Regions from separate parts of the Streptomyces sp. NPDC022910 genome, predicted to be linked through region 2. Evidence: predicted binding sites of a transcription regulator. Region 2 holds the regulator's gene; the other holds the start of a gene.
The links. Region 2 encodes HrcA, which represses chaperone genes, less so after heat shock. Its sites were predicted from a motif close to TTNGCACTCNGNNNNNCNGAGTGCNAA; they were not measured.
Positions count from the first base shown of each region.

Region 1: a site for HrcA is predicted at 4,994-5,020, ahead of groL (chaperonin GroEL). Genes of this name have one in related genera too.

Region 1 covers NZ_JBVHHL010000007.1:209,732-217,050, reverse strand. The annotation lists gene ACZ3TS_RS09975 (alpha,alpha-trehalose-phosphate synthase (UDP-forming)) at 1-1,054, opposite strand, end outside; gene ACZ3TS_RS09970 (glucosyl-3-phosphoglycerate synthase) at 1,124-2,068, opposite strand; SAM riboswitch class I at 2,273-2,430, shown strand; gene thrC (threonine synthase) at 2,449-3,729, shown strand; gene ACZ3TS_RS09960 (MoaD/ThiS family protein) at 3,774-4,049, shown strand; gene ACZ3TS_RS09955 (cold-shock protein) at 4,499-4,702, shown strand; gene groL (chaperonin GroEL) at 5,144-6,766, shown strand; gene ACZ3TS_RS09945 (phospholipase D-like domain-containing protein) at 6,874-7,319, opposite strand, start outside.
Region 2 covers NZ_JBVHHL010000009.1:120,699-128,017, reverse strand. The annotation lists gene hemW (radical SAM family heme chaperone HemW) at 16-1,248, shown strand; gene ACZ3TS_RS11815 (hypothetical protein) at 1,474-1,653, shown strand; gene ACZ3TS_RS11810 (DUF3097 domain-containing protein) at 1,637-2,500, opposite strand; gene ACZ3TS_RS11805 (MBL fold metallo-hydrolase) at 2,535-3,269, opposite strand; gene hrcA (heat-inducible transcriptional repressor HrcA) at 3,468-4,487, shown strand; gene dnaJ (molecular chaperone DnaJ) at 4,488-5,624, shown strand; gene ACZ3TS_RS11790 (nitronate monooxygenase) at 5,863-6,984, shown strand; gene ACZ3TS_RS11785 (16S rRNA (uracil(1498)-N(3))-methyltransferase) at 6,981-7,319, shown strand, end outside.

The DNA.
Region 1 (7,319 bases), on a different contig from region 2:
TCCGGTAGCGGGCGTTGATCTCCGCCGCCACCCGCTGAACCTCCGCCGTGTACTCGCGGTAGACGGCCAGGTCCTGGCGGGACGGGTACGCGAAGGCGACGTGGACGACCCGTTCGCGCCACTCCGGACGCGACTCCAGCAGCTCCCGGTACGCGAGCAGTCCCCGCACGATGTTCTTCGACAACTCGGTGCGGTCCACCCGCACGATCGTCTTCCGGGGCCTGCCGTCGGGTGCCGTGCCGATCTGCTGCCGCAGCGTCGCCATGCGCTCGTTCACGTCCGGCTGGTGCGCCCGCTGCCGCAGGAAGTCGGCGTCCGCGCCCAGCCCGTGCACACCGATACGCGTGCCCGAGGGGATGCCGGGGCCCAGGATCGCGTGACAGCAGTCCGTGAACGCGTCCGCCCAGCGCTGGGTGAGGAAGGCCGCCCGGTCCGCGCCCAGGATCCCGCCGAGCACCTGCGCCGCGATGTCGTCGGGCAGCAGACGGAAGTACTCGGGCGGCGCCCAGGGCGTGTGCGAGAAGTGGCCGATCCGCAGGTCGGGCCGCAGCCCGCGGAGCATCCGGGGGGCCAGGGTGAGGTGGTAGTCCTGGATCAGGACCGCCGCGCCGTCACCCGCCTCCTGGGCGAGCGCCTCGGCGAAGGCGCGGTTGTACGTCTCGTACGCCGCCCACTGACGCCGGAACCCCGTGTCGAAGACCGGCTCCAGGGGTGTCTGGTACAGCATGTGGTGGACGAACCACAGCACCGAGTTCGCGATGCCGTTGTACGCGTCCGTGTACACCTGCGGGTCGATGTCGAGCATCCGTACGCGCTGGCCGCCGGTGTCGGCCGGATCCAGCGCACCACCCGTCCGCCGGACGGCCTCGCGGTCGCCGTCGCCGAGCGCGGAGCAGACCCAGACCGCGTCCGCGTCCGGGCCGATGGCGGAAAGGCCCGAGACCAGTCCGCCACCGCCGCGCCTGGCAGTGAGCTGCCCGGTCTCGTCCAGCGCGTACGAGACCGGGCCGCGGTTGGAGGCGACGAGTACGGAAGCCATATGGGTGGAAGCCATGCCACGAAACTTAGCCCGGGCCTGAAACGCTCAAACGTTCCATTCGGCCGTATGCGGAACCGTATACAACTACGCGGCCTTTCGTTCCACGTACTCTTCGATGTCCGCCATCGGCGGCCTCTCCTCGGTGTCCACCGAGTACGTCCGCGGCTCGAAGCGCCCCTCGACCCGGTCGAACTGAGTGAGGGAGGGGCGGATCAGATGGCCGCGGGCCAGGCGGAGCTGTGCGGTGCGGTAGATCGCGGCGGCCATGCGGCCCAGCGCCTGGCCGTCCTGGTGGCGGTGTTTGCGCACGCCCACGTCGACCTGGGCGAGGGCGTCCAGGCCCACCAGGTGGAGGGCGTCGACCAGCATGCCCAGCTCCACCCCGTACCCCACCGGGAACGGGAGCTGTTCCAGCAGGGAGCGGCGGGCCGCGTACTCGCCGCCGAGCGGCTGTACGAAACCGGCCAGCTGAGGCCAGTGCATGTTGAGCAGCGGGCGCGCCATCAGTTCCGTGACGCGTCCGCCCTGGCCCGCCGTACCGCCGAGCGGACGGTCGTACATCGCCTTCACCAGGTCCACGCCGGGGTCGGTGAGCAGCGGGCCCACGATTCCTGAGACGAAGTCCGACGAGAACTCCCTCAGGTCCGCGTCGATGAAGCAGACGATGTCTCCACTGGTGACGAGCAGGGAGCGCCACAGCACCTCTCCCTTGCCGGGTACGGCCGGGATGCGCGGCAGGATCGCGTCGCGGTGCACCACCTTCGCGCCGGCCGCCGCGGCGACCTCGGAGGTGCGGTCGGTCGAGCCCGAGTCGACGACGACGATCTCGTCGACGAGCGGAACCTGCTGCATGAGGTCGTGCCGGATGGCGGCGACGATGTCGCCGACCGTCTCCTCCTCGTTGAGAGCGGGCAGCACGACGCTGACCGATGAGCCCGAGGTGCGTTTCGCGGCCAGGATCTTGTGGAGCGGGCGATCGGTGACGGACCAGGAGCGGGTGCTCAGCCAGCGCTCGACTTCTTCCAGCACAGTCTGCGGCTCCTCACGTTCGTACGGTGGTCGGCAAAAGGGATCTTCGCGTGGGGTTCTTCCAACGGGTGCCTGTTGTGATCCATCTCGCGGTTCGGACGACTATCTCAACTGTCCTGGCCTTCGGTTACAGTCTTGAACAACGCCGGTGACCATCGCATGTCGGGGGTCGCCGCCGCTCGTACCAGTGAAACAACCACATACAGCTCATCCAGAGGGGCAGAGGGACACGGCCCGATGAAGCCCCGGCAACCCTCCAGTCGGTTTCTCGTAGATCAGTGTTGATCGTCTCCGCGAGGCTCCCGGCTAGGGAAGGTGCCAAATCCGTCTCACGGCGAGATGCGTCGTGAGGAAGATGAGGAGAAAGGGCCTCGCCTGACATGGCTGTGCAGACAGTTGCAAGCTCCACGAACTCCGTGAACCTCGGTCCCGCCGTCGCCCTGTCCTGCCGTGAGTGCGGTCACCGGGTGCCGCTCGGCCCGGTCTTCGCCTGCGAGGAGTGTTTCGGCCCGCTGGAGATCGCGTACGACTTCTCGGGCTACGACACCGAGGAACTGCGGAAGCGTATCGAGGCGGGCCCCGCGAACATCTGGCGCTACGCGCCACTGCTGCCGGTCCCGGCGGACGTCGCCGACAAGCCGAACCTCAACCCGGGCTGGACCAAGCTCGTCAAGGCCGACAACCTGGCGCGCGAGCTGGGCGTGACCGGCGGGTTGTATGTGAAGGACGACTCCGGTAACCCGACGCACTCCTTCAAGGACCGCGTGGTCGCCCAGGCGCTGGAGGCGGCCCGCGTCTTCGGCTTCACCACCCTCTCCTGCTCCTCCACCGGCAACCTCGCGGGCGCGGTCGGCGCCGCCGCGGCCCGCGCCGGCTTCCGCTCCTGCGTCTTCATCCCGCACGACCTCGAGCAGGGCAAGGTCGTCATGGCCGCGATCTACGGCGGCGACCTCGTCGGCATCGAGGGCAACTACGACGACGTGAACCGCTTCTGCTCCGAGCTGATCGGCGACCCGGCCGGCGAGGGCTGGGGCTTCGTCAACGTCAACCTCCGTCCGTACTACGCGGAGGGGTCCAAGACCCTGGCGTACGAGATCGCCGAGCAACTGGGCTGGCGACTGCCCGACCAGATCGTGGTTCCCATCGCCTCCGGCTCGCAGCTGACGAAGATCGACAAGGGTCTGCAGGAGCTGATCAAGCTCGGGCTCGTCGAGGACAGGCCGTACAAGATCTTCGGTGCGCAGGCCGAGGGCTGCTCGCCGGTGTCGGTCGCGTTCAAGGGGGGCCACGACGTGGTGCGGCCGCAGAAGCCGCACACCATCGCCAAGTCGCTGGCGATCGGCAACCCGGCGGACGGCCCCTACGTCCTGGACATCGCCCGCCGCACGGGCGGCGCCGTGGAGGATGTGACGGACGAGCAGATCGTCGACGCCATCAAGCTGCTCGCCCGCACCGAGGGGATCTTCGCCGAGACGGCCGGTGGCGTGACCGTCGGCGTCACGCGCAAGCTCATCGAGAACGGCGTCCTCGACCCGGCCAAGACGACGGTCGTCCTCAACACCGGTGACGGCCTCAAGACGCTGGACGCGGTGGCCGGCACGGGGCTGACCGCGACGATCCGCCCCAACCTGGAGTCCTTCCGCGAGGCCGGGCTCGCATAAGCGCCCGTCCCGCCAGCCGCATCCGACCGGAGGTCACACATCCCATGAGCGTCACCGTCCGCATCCCCACCATCCTGCGCACCTACACGGGTGGCCAGGCCGAGGTGACCGCCGATGGCGCGACCCTCGCCGAGGTCATCGCCGACCTGGAGAAGAACCACGCCGGTATCGCCGCCCGCGTCCTGGACGACCAGGGCAAGCTGCGCCGCTTCGTCAACGTGTACGTCAACGACGACGACGTCCGCTTCGAGCAGGGCCTTCAGACGGCGACGCCGGACGGCGCGGGCGTCTCCATCATCCCGGCGGTGGCGGGCGGCTGACGGTCGCTCAGCCGCGTGACCATTACCCTCGGTAACGCCGGTCACCGAGAGTTCATCGAATTGCCCTCTCCGTGAGAGAAACGGAGGGGGCAATTCTGCATGGTTGAGCACGGTAGAGTTGGGGAACCCGCTCCCGGTCTCCCCGCCGGGTTCCCCGAGTTTCTGCCGCGCGCCCGACAAGAAGTCGCCAAACTGTGCAGGGCTTTTGCGCCATTCATTCCTTTTATGGGGCCCGACTTGCCCTGAATTCGGGTGAATTCTTCGTACATTCCCGACCGGGCGTGCCCGGAATTCTCGTCCGATTGACCTGTTGCAGACGGCAGTTGGACAGATACATTCAGCCGCGGTCGACGCGTTCCGGCGCACGCCCCCAACCGTTGGGGGGTGAGGTCTGACCCGGATCCGCGAAGTGTGGATCTGTGCAAGGGCCAGTAATAGGGGAGTTAGGCATGGCTCAGGGCACCGTCAAGTGGTTCAACGCGGAGAAGGGGTACGGCTTCATCGCGGTCGACGGTGGTGCGGATGTATTCGTCCACTACAGCGCGATCCAGATGGACGGCTACCGCACCCTGGAAGAGGGCCAGCGGGTCGAGTTCGAGATCTCGCAGGGTCAGAAGGGGCCGCAGGCGGACATGGTCCGTCTGGCAGGTTGAGGTTGCGCGCCGACGACTGAACTGTTCGACGTGTCGAGGGGCTCGTATCCCGTTGGGGGTACGAGCCCCTCGGTCTGTCCGGGGCGGGTCGGCGGGCGGTACGCAACGCAGCGTTCACCCGGAGATGGGCCGGAGGTCGCCTGCTCCCGCCCGTCACCCGACCACCACCCCTCAAGGAGCCCGCTTCGCGGGCGCGCCTTGCTCCCGCCCGTCACCCGACCACCACCCCTCAAGGAGCCCGCTTCGCGGGCGCGCCTTGCACTCTCGGGGGGCGAGTGCTAATCATTGGCGTTAGCACTCTGAAGGTGAGAGTGACAAAGAAGGACCGGGTCGGTGAGGCCGCGGACCGGGAGGGGCAAGGAACCTCCGGCCGGGGCCGTCCGTCGCGGGCGCGGGCGCGGTCCGAAGTAATCACCCCCAGTCCTGGAGGGACCACTTCACATGGCCAAGATCATCGCGTTCGACGAGGAGGCGCGGCGTGGCCTCGAGCGCGGCATGAACCAGCTCGCGGACGCCGTCAAGGTGACCCTCGGCCCCAAGGGCCGCAACGTCGTCCTCGAGAAGAAGTGGGGCGCCCCCACGATCACCAACGACGGCGTCTCCATCGCCAAGGAGATCGAGCTCGAGGACCCGTACGAGAAGATCGGCGCCGAGCTGGTCAAGGAAGTCGCCAAGAAGACGGACGACGTCGCCGGTGACGGTACGACCACCGCGACCGTCCTCGCCCAGGCCCTGGTCAAGGAAGGCCTGCGCAACGTAGCCGCCGGTGCCAACCCGATGGCCCTCAAGCGCGGTATCGAGAAGGCCGTCGAGGCCGTCTCCGCCGCCCTGCTGGAGCAGGCGAAGGACGTCGAGACCAAGGAGCAGATCGCCTCCACGGCCTCCATCTCCGCCGCCGACACCCAGATCGGCGAGCTCATCGCCGAGGCCATGGACAAGGTCGGCAAGGAAGGCGTCATCACCGTCGAGGAGTCCCAGACCTTCGGTCTGGAGCTCGAGCTCACCGAGGGTATGCGCTTCGACAAGGGCTACATCTCGGCGTACTTCGCCACCGACATGGAGCGTATGGAGGCCGTCCTCGACGACCCGTACATCCTGATCGCCAACTCCAAGATCTCCTCGGTCAAGGATCTGCTCCCGCTCCTCGAGAAGGTCATGCAGTCGGGCAAGCCGCTGCTGATCATCGCCGAGGACGTCGAGGGCGAGGCCCTGTCGACCCTGGTCGTCAACAAGATCCGCGGCACCTTCAAGTCCGTCGCCGTCAAGGCCCCGGGCTTCGGCGACCGCCGCAAGGCCATGCTCGGCGACATCGCCATCCTCACGGGCGGCGAGGTCATCTCCGAGGAGGTCGGCCTCAAGCTGGAGAACGCGACCCTGGACCTCCTGGGCCGCGCCCGCAAGGTCGTCATCACCAAGGACGAGACCACCATCGTCGACGGTGCCGGCTCCGCCGACCAGGTCGCGGGCCGCGTGAACCAGATCCGCGCCGAGATCGAGAACAGCGACTCCGACTACGACCGCGAGAAGCTGCAGGAGCGCCTGGCGAAGCTGGCCGGCGGTGTCGCGGTCATCAAGGCCGGTGCCGCCACCGAGGTCGAGCTCAAGGAGCGCAAGCACCGCATCGAGGACGCCGTTCGCAACGCGAAGGCGGCCGTCGAGGAGGGCATCGTCGCCGGCGGTGGCGTGGCCCTGATCCAGGCCTCCTCGGTCTTCGAGAAGCTGGAGCTGAACGGCGACGAGGCCACCGGTGCCGCCGCCGTCAAGCTGGCGCTCGAGGCCCCGCTGAAGCAGATCGCCGTCAACGCCGGCCTCGAGGGCGGCGTCGTGGTGGAGAAGGTGCGCAACCTGACCCCGGGCCACGGCCTGAACGCCGCGACCGGCGAGTACGTCGACCTGGTCAAGGAAGGCATCATCGACCCGGCGAAGGTGACCCGTTCCGCCCTGCAGAACGCCGCCTCCATCGCCGCGCTGTTCCTCACCACCGAGGCCGTCATCGCCGACAAGCCGGAGAAGGCCGCCGCGCCCGCCGGTGGCGGCATGCCGGGCGGTGACATGGACTTCTGATCCGGCTGCCTCCCGAGGCTCGAGGATCAGGTTCGTCCTGCACGTACCGAGGGCGGCACCCCTGCTTCCAGGGGTGCCGCCCTCGGGCGTTCACACTGTGCGAGACATCAGGAGTTGCTGAACGCGTCGCGCAGCCGCATCTCGTTGAAGCCGTTGCCGTCGTAGTCGTCCGAGTACGTCAGCGCCAGGCGGCCGTTCGGGGCGATGGTCACGGCCGGGCCGCCCTGGCCTCCGCCGGTCACCACGTTCATCCGGTAGGCGGGGAGCCTGCCGGTCGTCGTGCCGTCCGCGTTGAAGCCGCGGGCCCACACGTCGTCCTTGCCCGCGTACGGGGTCCCGTTGATGTTCACGTCGAAGGCTTCCCTCCACGCGACCACGAAGCTGCCGTCGTCGGCGACCGCGACATCCGCGACGTCCTGGTCTGAGATCGGCCGCTTGCTGTCGACGTACGGGCCGCTCGCGGTGCCGTCCTCGGTGGTCCGCTGCTCCGCCGCCGTGGCGCTGCCGGTCGCCGAGAAGATGCGGTGGTAGATCCGCTGCGGGCGCACGAGCG
Region 2 (7,319 bases):
GGGACAATGGAGGACATGCCTTCCGCACTTCCCGACGGCGAGCCCGTTCCCGAGGACGGCGCGCTGCCCGCGCACGCCCTGGCCGAGGCCGCCGAGCGCCCCCTCGGGTTCTACCTCCACGTGCCGTACTGCGCGACGCGCTGCGGCTACTGCGACTTCAACACGTACACCGCGACGGAGCTGCGCGGCACGGGCGGGGTGCTGGCGTCCCGGGACAACTACGCCGAGACGCTGATCGAGGAGATCCGCCTGGCCCGCAAGGTGCTGGGCGGCGACCCGCGCGAGGTCCGCACAGTCTTCGTCGGGGGCGGCACGCCGACGCTGCTGGCAGCGGAGGACCTCGTACGGATGCTGGGGTCGATCCGCGACGAGTTCGGGCTCGCGGACGACGCGGAGGTGACCACGGAGGCGAACCCGGAGTCGGTGGACGAGCGGTACCTGGCCACGCTGAGGGAGGGCGGCTTCAACCGGATCTCCTTCGGCATGCAGAGCGCACGCCCGCACGTACTGAAGATCCTGGACCGCACCCACACCCCGGGCCGCCCCGAGGCCTGTGTGGCCGAGGCCCGGGCGGCGGGCTTCGAGCACGTCAACCTGGACCTGATCTACGGCACGCCGGGGGAGTCGGACGACGACTGGCGGGCATCGCTGGACGCGGCGCTGAGCGCGGGCCCCGACCACATATCGGCGTACGCGCTGATCGTCGAGGAGGGTACGCAGCTGGCCCGCCGCATCCGCCGGGGCGAGATCCCCATGACGGACGACGACGTCCACGCGGACCGCTATCTGATCGCCGACGAGGTGCTGGCGGGGGCGGGCTACGACTGGTACGAGGTCTCGAACTGGGCCACGTCCGACTCCGGCCGCTGCCTCCACAACGAGCTGTACTGGCGTGGCGCCGACTGGTGGGGTGCGGGCCCCGGCGCCCACAGTCACGTGGGCGGGGTGCGCTGGTGGAACGCGAAGCACCCGGGGGCGTACGCGGCGGCACTGGCGGCGGGCCGCTCCCCGGGGGCCGGCCGCGAGCTCCTGTCGGAGGAGGACCGCCGGGTGGAGCGGATCCTGCTGGAGCTGCGACTGCGGGAGGGGGTGCCGTTGTCGCTGTTGCGGGAGGAGGGGCTGGTGGCCTCTCGTCGGGCGCTGGCGGAGGGGTTGCTGGAGGAGGGGCCGTACGAGGAGGGGCGGGCCGTTCTGACGCTGCGGGGGCGGCTGTTGGCGGATGCGGTGGTGCGGGACCTGGTGGACTGATCACTCGTCGTGGTGGATCGCAGTTCAAGGGCCGCTGCGGATGTGTGTCGCGTTCCTGGCGTGCAGCCATGAACGACAGGCAGGCGATCGAGTCTTCGGCACGCTCGAAGTCCCTGAGGGCGTCAGGGCTGAGCTGCTGCGAGGGGACATCGTGATGACGAGATGCCCGGACTTGGTGCACAACCGCACGGTGGAGGACGTCCAGGACGGTGTCCCGCGGAGCCGGTGTATCTGATCGTCGATGCGGCAGCGGCGGAATGCCTGGTGCTCACCGAGCCTCACGGAAGGGGCGAGTGCGCCGACTACCGGAGCCGGCGGAACTGGAAGTTCGGGGAGATGCTGCACCTGCCCGTGCTGGACACCGGCATCCACACCGGCGAGTTTCGGTCTATCCCGGCGCGGTGACGAAGTCGATCAGCTCCTCCACCCTCCCCAACAACTCCGGCTCCAGGTCCCTGTAGGACCGCACCCGCGCCAGAATCCCCCGCCACGCCTCCCCCGTGTTCTCCGGCCACCCCAGCGCCCGGCACACCCCCTTCTTCCAGTCCTGGCCGTGCGGGACGCGCGGCCACTTTGCGATGCCCAGGGCCGCCGGCTTCACCGCCTCCCAGATGTCGATGTACGGGTGGCCCACCACCAGTGCGTGCTCGCTCGTCACCGACTCGGCGATGCGCCACTCCTTCGTGCCGAAGACCAGGTGGTCCACCAGGACGCCGAGGCGGGCGTCGGGGCCGGGGGAGAAGGACGAGACGATCGACGGCAGGTCGTCGACGCCCTCCAGGTACTCCACCACCACGCCCTCGATGCGCAGGTCGTCGCCCCAGACCTTTTCCACCAGTTCCGCGTCGTGGCGGCCCTCCACGTAGATCCGGCCGGCGCGGGCCACGCGTGCGCGTGCGCCGGGGACGGCGACCGAGCCCGAGGCCGTACGTGTGGGGCGTACCGGCGCCGATGAAGAAGGGCGCACCAACGTCACCGCTTGGCCCTCCAGGAGGAAGCCGCGTGGCTCCAGCGGGAACACGCGGTGCTTGCCGAAGCGGTCCTCCAACGTCACCGTGCCCGCCTCGCAGCGGATCACCGCGCCGCAGAAGCCTGTGCTCGGCTCCTCCACCACCAGACCGGGGTCCGCCGGAACCTCCGGCACGGGTTGCGGCTTCTTCCACGGCGGGGTCAGGTCCGGCGAGTACGAACGGGGGTGCGGGCCCGAAGGGCCCTCGTTGGAAGGGCGGTGGTGGGAGACGGGTGGGCGCATTCGGATGACGATAGGAGAAGGTGTCCACCGGTTCCTACGACACGCCGAAACGGGCCGCCAGTTCGTCGCGCTGGGAACGGACGAACCCGGCGTTCACCACCGAACCATGCCCCGGCACGTACACCGCGTCCTCCCCGCCCAGCTCCAGCAGCCGGTCAAGGGCCGCCGGCCAGTGCGAGGGAATCGCGTCCGGGCCGGCCTGGGGCTCGCCGGACTCCTCCACCAGGTCCCCGCAGAACACCACCTCCCGCTCCCCGGGGACGAGGACCACCAGGTCGTGGGCCGTGTGGCCCGGTCCCACATTCGCGAGCAGCACCTGCACCCCGCCCAGGTCGAGCGTCCACTCGCCCGAGACCTGGTGGCGGGGGAGGACCAGCACGTCCACGGCCTCGGTCGCCCCATCCGGGTCCAGGCCGTTGCGCACCGCGTCCGCGACCAGTTCGCCGCGCTCGTGGACGAGCACCCCGTCGATGCCCACCGCCCCGAACACCTCCACGTCCGCGAACGCCGCCGCCCCGAAGACATGGTCGAAATGGGGATGCGTGAGCGCGAGATGTGTCACACGCCGGTCCGGGCCCAGGGGCGCGAGCAGCCGCCGCGCCTCGGTGCGCAACCGTGTTCCCTCGCCCAGGCTCGACCCCGCGTCAATCATGAGCGCCGCGCGCTCGCCGACGACCAGCCCGGCTGTGCAGTCCCAGACCGGGAGCCGTCTGCGCCCCGCCCTCGGACCGAGCGTCTCCCACCCGGACCCTTCCCAGAGCACCGTCATAAGGCGACGCTATCCCCAGACCTCCCGCCTGGCAGGACACCCCGGGACAGGTCGGTACACGTCGGTACCAGGGCGCGGCCCGGCCTTGCCCGGGGCGTACCCGACCGCCGTACACTGACTGCGGGGTGCTGGCACTCGCACGCGCAGAGTGCCAGGGGAAGCGTCAAGGGGACGGACAGACAGCTGGAGGTGCGCGCGATGCTCAGTGAACGCAGGCTCGAAGTGCTGCGCGCCATCGTCCAGGACTACGTCGGCACCGAGGAGCCGGTGGGCTCCAAGGCGCTCACCGAGCGGCACAAGCTCGGTGTGTCCCCGGCCACCGTCCGCAACGACATGGCCGCGCTGGAGGAGGAGGGCTACATCGCCCAGCCGCACACCAGCGCCGGACGCATCCCCACGGACAAGGGCTACCGCCTCTTCGTCGACAAGCTCGCGGCCGTCAAGCCGATGAGTCCGCCCGAGCGCCGCGCGATCCAGAACTTCCTGGAGGGCGCCGTCGACCTCGACGACGTCGTGACGCGTACGGTACGGCTGCTCGCACAGCTCACCCGGCAGGTCGCCGTCGTGCAGTACCCGTCGCTGACGCGCTCGACGGTGCGGCACGTGGAGCTGCTGTCGATGGCCCCGGCCCGGCTGATGCTCGTGCTGATCACGGACACCGGCCGCGTCGAGCAGCGCATGATCGACTGCCCGGCCCCCTTCGGAGAAACGTCTCTCGCGGATCTGCGCGCGCGGCTCAACAGCCGGGTCGCCGGCCGCCGCTTCGCGGACGTTCCGCAGCTGGTCCAGGACCTGCCCGAGGCCTTCGAGGAACCGGAGGACCGCGGCACGGTCGCGACGGTGCTCTCCACCCTGCTGGAGACGCTCGTGGAGGAGACCGAGGAGCGGCTGATGATCGGCGGCACCGCCAATCTCACCCGCTTCGCGCATGACTTCCCTCTCACCATCCGTCCCGTCCTCGAGGCGCTCGAGGAGCAGGTCGTGCTCCTCAAGTTGCTCGGCGAGGCGAAGGATCCGGGCATGCGGGTGCGTATCGGTCATGAGAACGCACACGAGGGACTCAACTCCACGTCCATCGTCTCCGTGGGCTACGGTTCGGGCGGCGAGGCAGTAGCGAAACTGGGCGTGGTCGGACCGACCCGCATGGATTACCCGGGAACGATGGGAGCGGTACGAGCGGTGGCACGGTACGTCGGACAGATCCTGGCGGAGTCGTAAGTGGCCACGGACTACTACGCCGTACTCGGCGTGCGCCGTGACGCGTCGCAGGAGGAGATCAAGAAGGCGTTCCGTCGGCTCGCCCGCGAGCTGCACCCGGACGTCAACCCCGATCCCAAGACGCAGGAGCGGTTCAAGGAGATCAACGCCGCGTACGAGGTGCTCTCGGACCCGCAGAAGAAGCAGGTCTACGACCTCGGCGGCGACCCGCTGTCCCAGGCGGGCGGCGCCGGCGCGGGTGGCTTCGGCGCGGGCGGCTTCGGGAACTTCTCGGACATCATGGACGCGTTCTTCGGCACGGCGTCGCAGCGCGGACCGCGCTCGCGCACCCGCCGGGGCCAGGACGCCATGATCCGGCTCGAGGTCGAGCTCGACGAGGCGGCCTTCGGCACGACGAAGGACATCCAGGTCGACACGGCCGTCGTCTGCAACACCTGCAACGGGGAGGGTGCCGCGCCCGGCACCTCCGCGCAGACCTGTGACATGTGCCGCGGCCGCGGTGAGGTCTCGCAGGTCACGCGGTCCTTCCTGGGTCAGGTCATGACCTCCCGGCCGTGCCCGCAGTGTCAGGGCTTCGGCACGATCGTCCCGAACCCGTGCCCGGAGTGCGCGGGCGACGGGCGGGTGCGCTCCCGCAGGACGCTCACGGTCAAGATCCCCGCGGGTGTGGACAACGGCACGCGGATCCAGCTCGCGGGCGAGGGCGAGGTCGGCCCCGGCGGCGGTCCCGCCGGCGACCTGTACGTCGAGATCCACGAGCTGCCGCACCCGACCTTCCAGCGGCGCGGCGACGACCTGCACTGCACGGTCACCATCCCGATGACGGCGGCGGCCCTCGGCACGAAGGTCCCGCTGGAGACGCTGGACGGCCTGGAGGAGGTCGACATCCGTCCCGGTACGCAGTCCGGGCAGTCGATCCCGCTGCACGGCCGCGGCGTCACGCATCTGCGCGGCGGCGGCCGGGGCGACCTGGTCGTGCACGTCGAGGTGCAGACGCCGTCCAAGCTGGACCCCGAGCAGGAGCGGCTGCTGCGCGAGCTGGCGCAACTGCGGGGCGAGGAACGCCCGCAGGGGCAGTTCCAGCCGGGGCAGCAGGGGCTGTTCTCACGGCTGAAGGACGCCTTCAACGGGCGGTGACGCCGGGTGGGCGCCCCCGGCGGGGGCGGCAGTGCCTGGAGGGCCGCTCCTGGAGCTGCGGCCCCCCGGACCACGGCCTCGTCCCCAGGTGCCGGACGGGCTGATGGCGTCGGCCGTCGGCTGAATTGCACTGGACGCGGGCACATCCCACCACTCCTGACCCGCGGCCCCTTCCTCTGGCATATGCCAGAGGAAGGCCGGATTCGGACTTGTTCGGAGGACGTGACAACATGCCGTCATGTCCTCCGCGCTGACCGATCTCCTCCGCCATCCGATCGTGCAGGCCCCCATGGCGGGCGGCGTCTCCGTGCCGCAGCTCGCCGCCGCCGTGTCCGACGCCGGTGGCCTCGGGTTCCTCGCCGCCGGGTACAAAACCGCCGACGGCATGTACCAGGAGATCAAGCAGCTCCGCGCGCTCACGGGCGGCCCCTTCGGCGTGAACCTGTTCATGCCGCAGCCCGAGTATCCCGGTGCAAGTACCGGCTCCGCCGGAGCGGCCGGCGCCGCGCTGCCTTCTCCCGCCGCGGTCGAGGTCTACGCCAACCAGCTCGCAGGCGAGGCCGCCTGGTACGAGACCGAGCTGGGCGACCCCGACAGCGGCCGCGACGACGGCTACGACGTCAAGCTCGCCGTCCTCCTCGACAACCCGGTCCCGGTGGTCTCGTTCCATTTCGGGGTTCCGGCCCCGGAGGTTCTGGAGGCCCTGCGGCGCGCGGGCACTCTCACCCTCGTCACCGCGACCACCGCGGACGAGGCAGTGGCCGTGCAGAGCGCGGGCGCCGACGCGGTGATCGTGCAGGGCGTCGAGGCCGGCGGCCATCAGGGCACCCACCGGGACGTCCAGGAGAACGACGGGTCCGGCATCGGGCTGCTCGCGCTCGTCGCCCAGGTGCGCGAGAGTGTGGGGATCCCGATCGTGGCGGCGGGCGGGATCATGCGCGGCAGCCAGATCGCCGCGGTGCTCGCGGCGGGCGCGAGCGCGGCACAGCTCGGCACCGCGTTCCTCCCGACGCCCGAGTCCGGCGCGCACCCCGTGCACAAGCGGGCGCTGACCGACCCCCTGTTCGTCCGGACGGAGCTGACGCGCGCGTTCTCCGGGCGCCCGGCCCGCGGTCTGGTCAACCGGTTCATGCGGGAGCACGGACCGTATGCGCCGGCCGCCTACCCCGAGATCCACCACCTCACCTCGCCGCTGCGCAAGGCGGCCGCAAAGGCGGGCGACGCGCAGGGTATGGCGCTGTGGGCGGGGCAGGGCCACCGGCTGGCCCGCGAACTGCCTGCCGGGCAGCTCGTCGAGGTGCTGGCGGCGGAGCTGGAGGCGGCGAAGACAGCGTTGTCGGCGGGAGGTGCCGGGCGATGACGGCTCCCGTGTTCGTCGTGGACCGACTCGACGGAATCGGTCCGGAGTTCCTGCTCGAGGGGCCCGAGGGGCGGCACGCCGTCTCGGTGAAGCGCCTGCGGCCCGGTGAGGACGTGGTCCTCACCGACGGGCACGGGCGGTGGACCGAGGGCGTGGTGAAGGCCGCCGAGGGCAAGGACCGACTGGTGGTCATGGACCTGGAGTCCCTCCACGAGGAGCCCCCGGCGCCGGTGCGCATCACCGTCGTCCAGGCCCTGCCCAAGGGCGACCGGGGCGAGCTGGCGGTGGAGACGATGACGGAGGTGGGCGTGGACACGATCGTCCCGTGGGCGGCC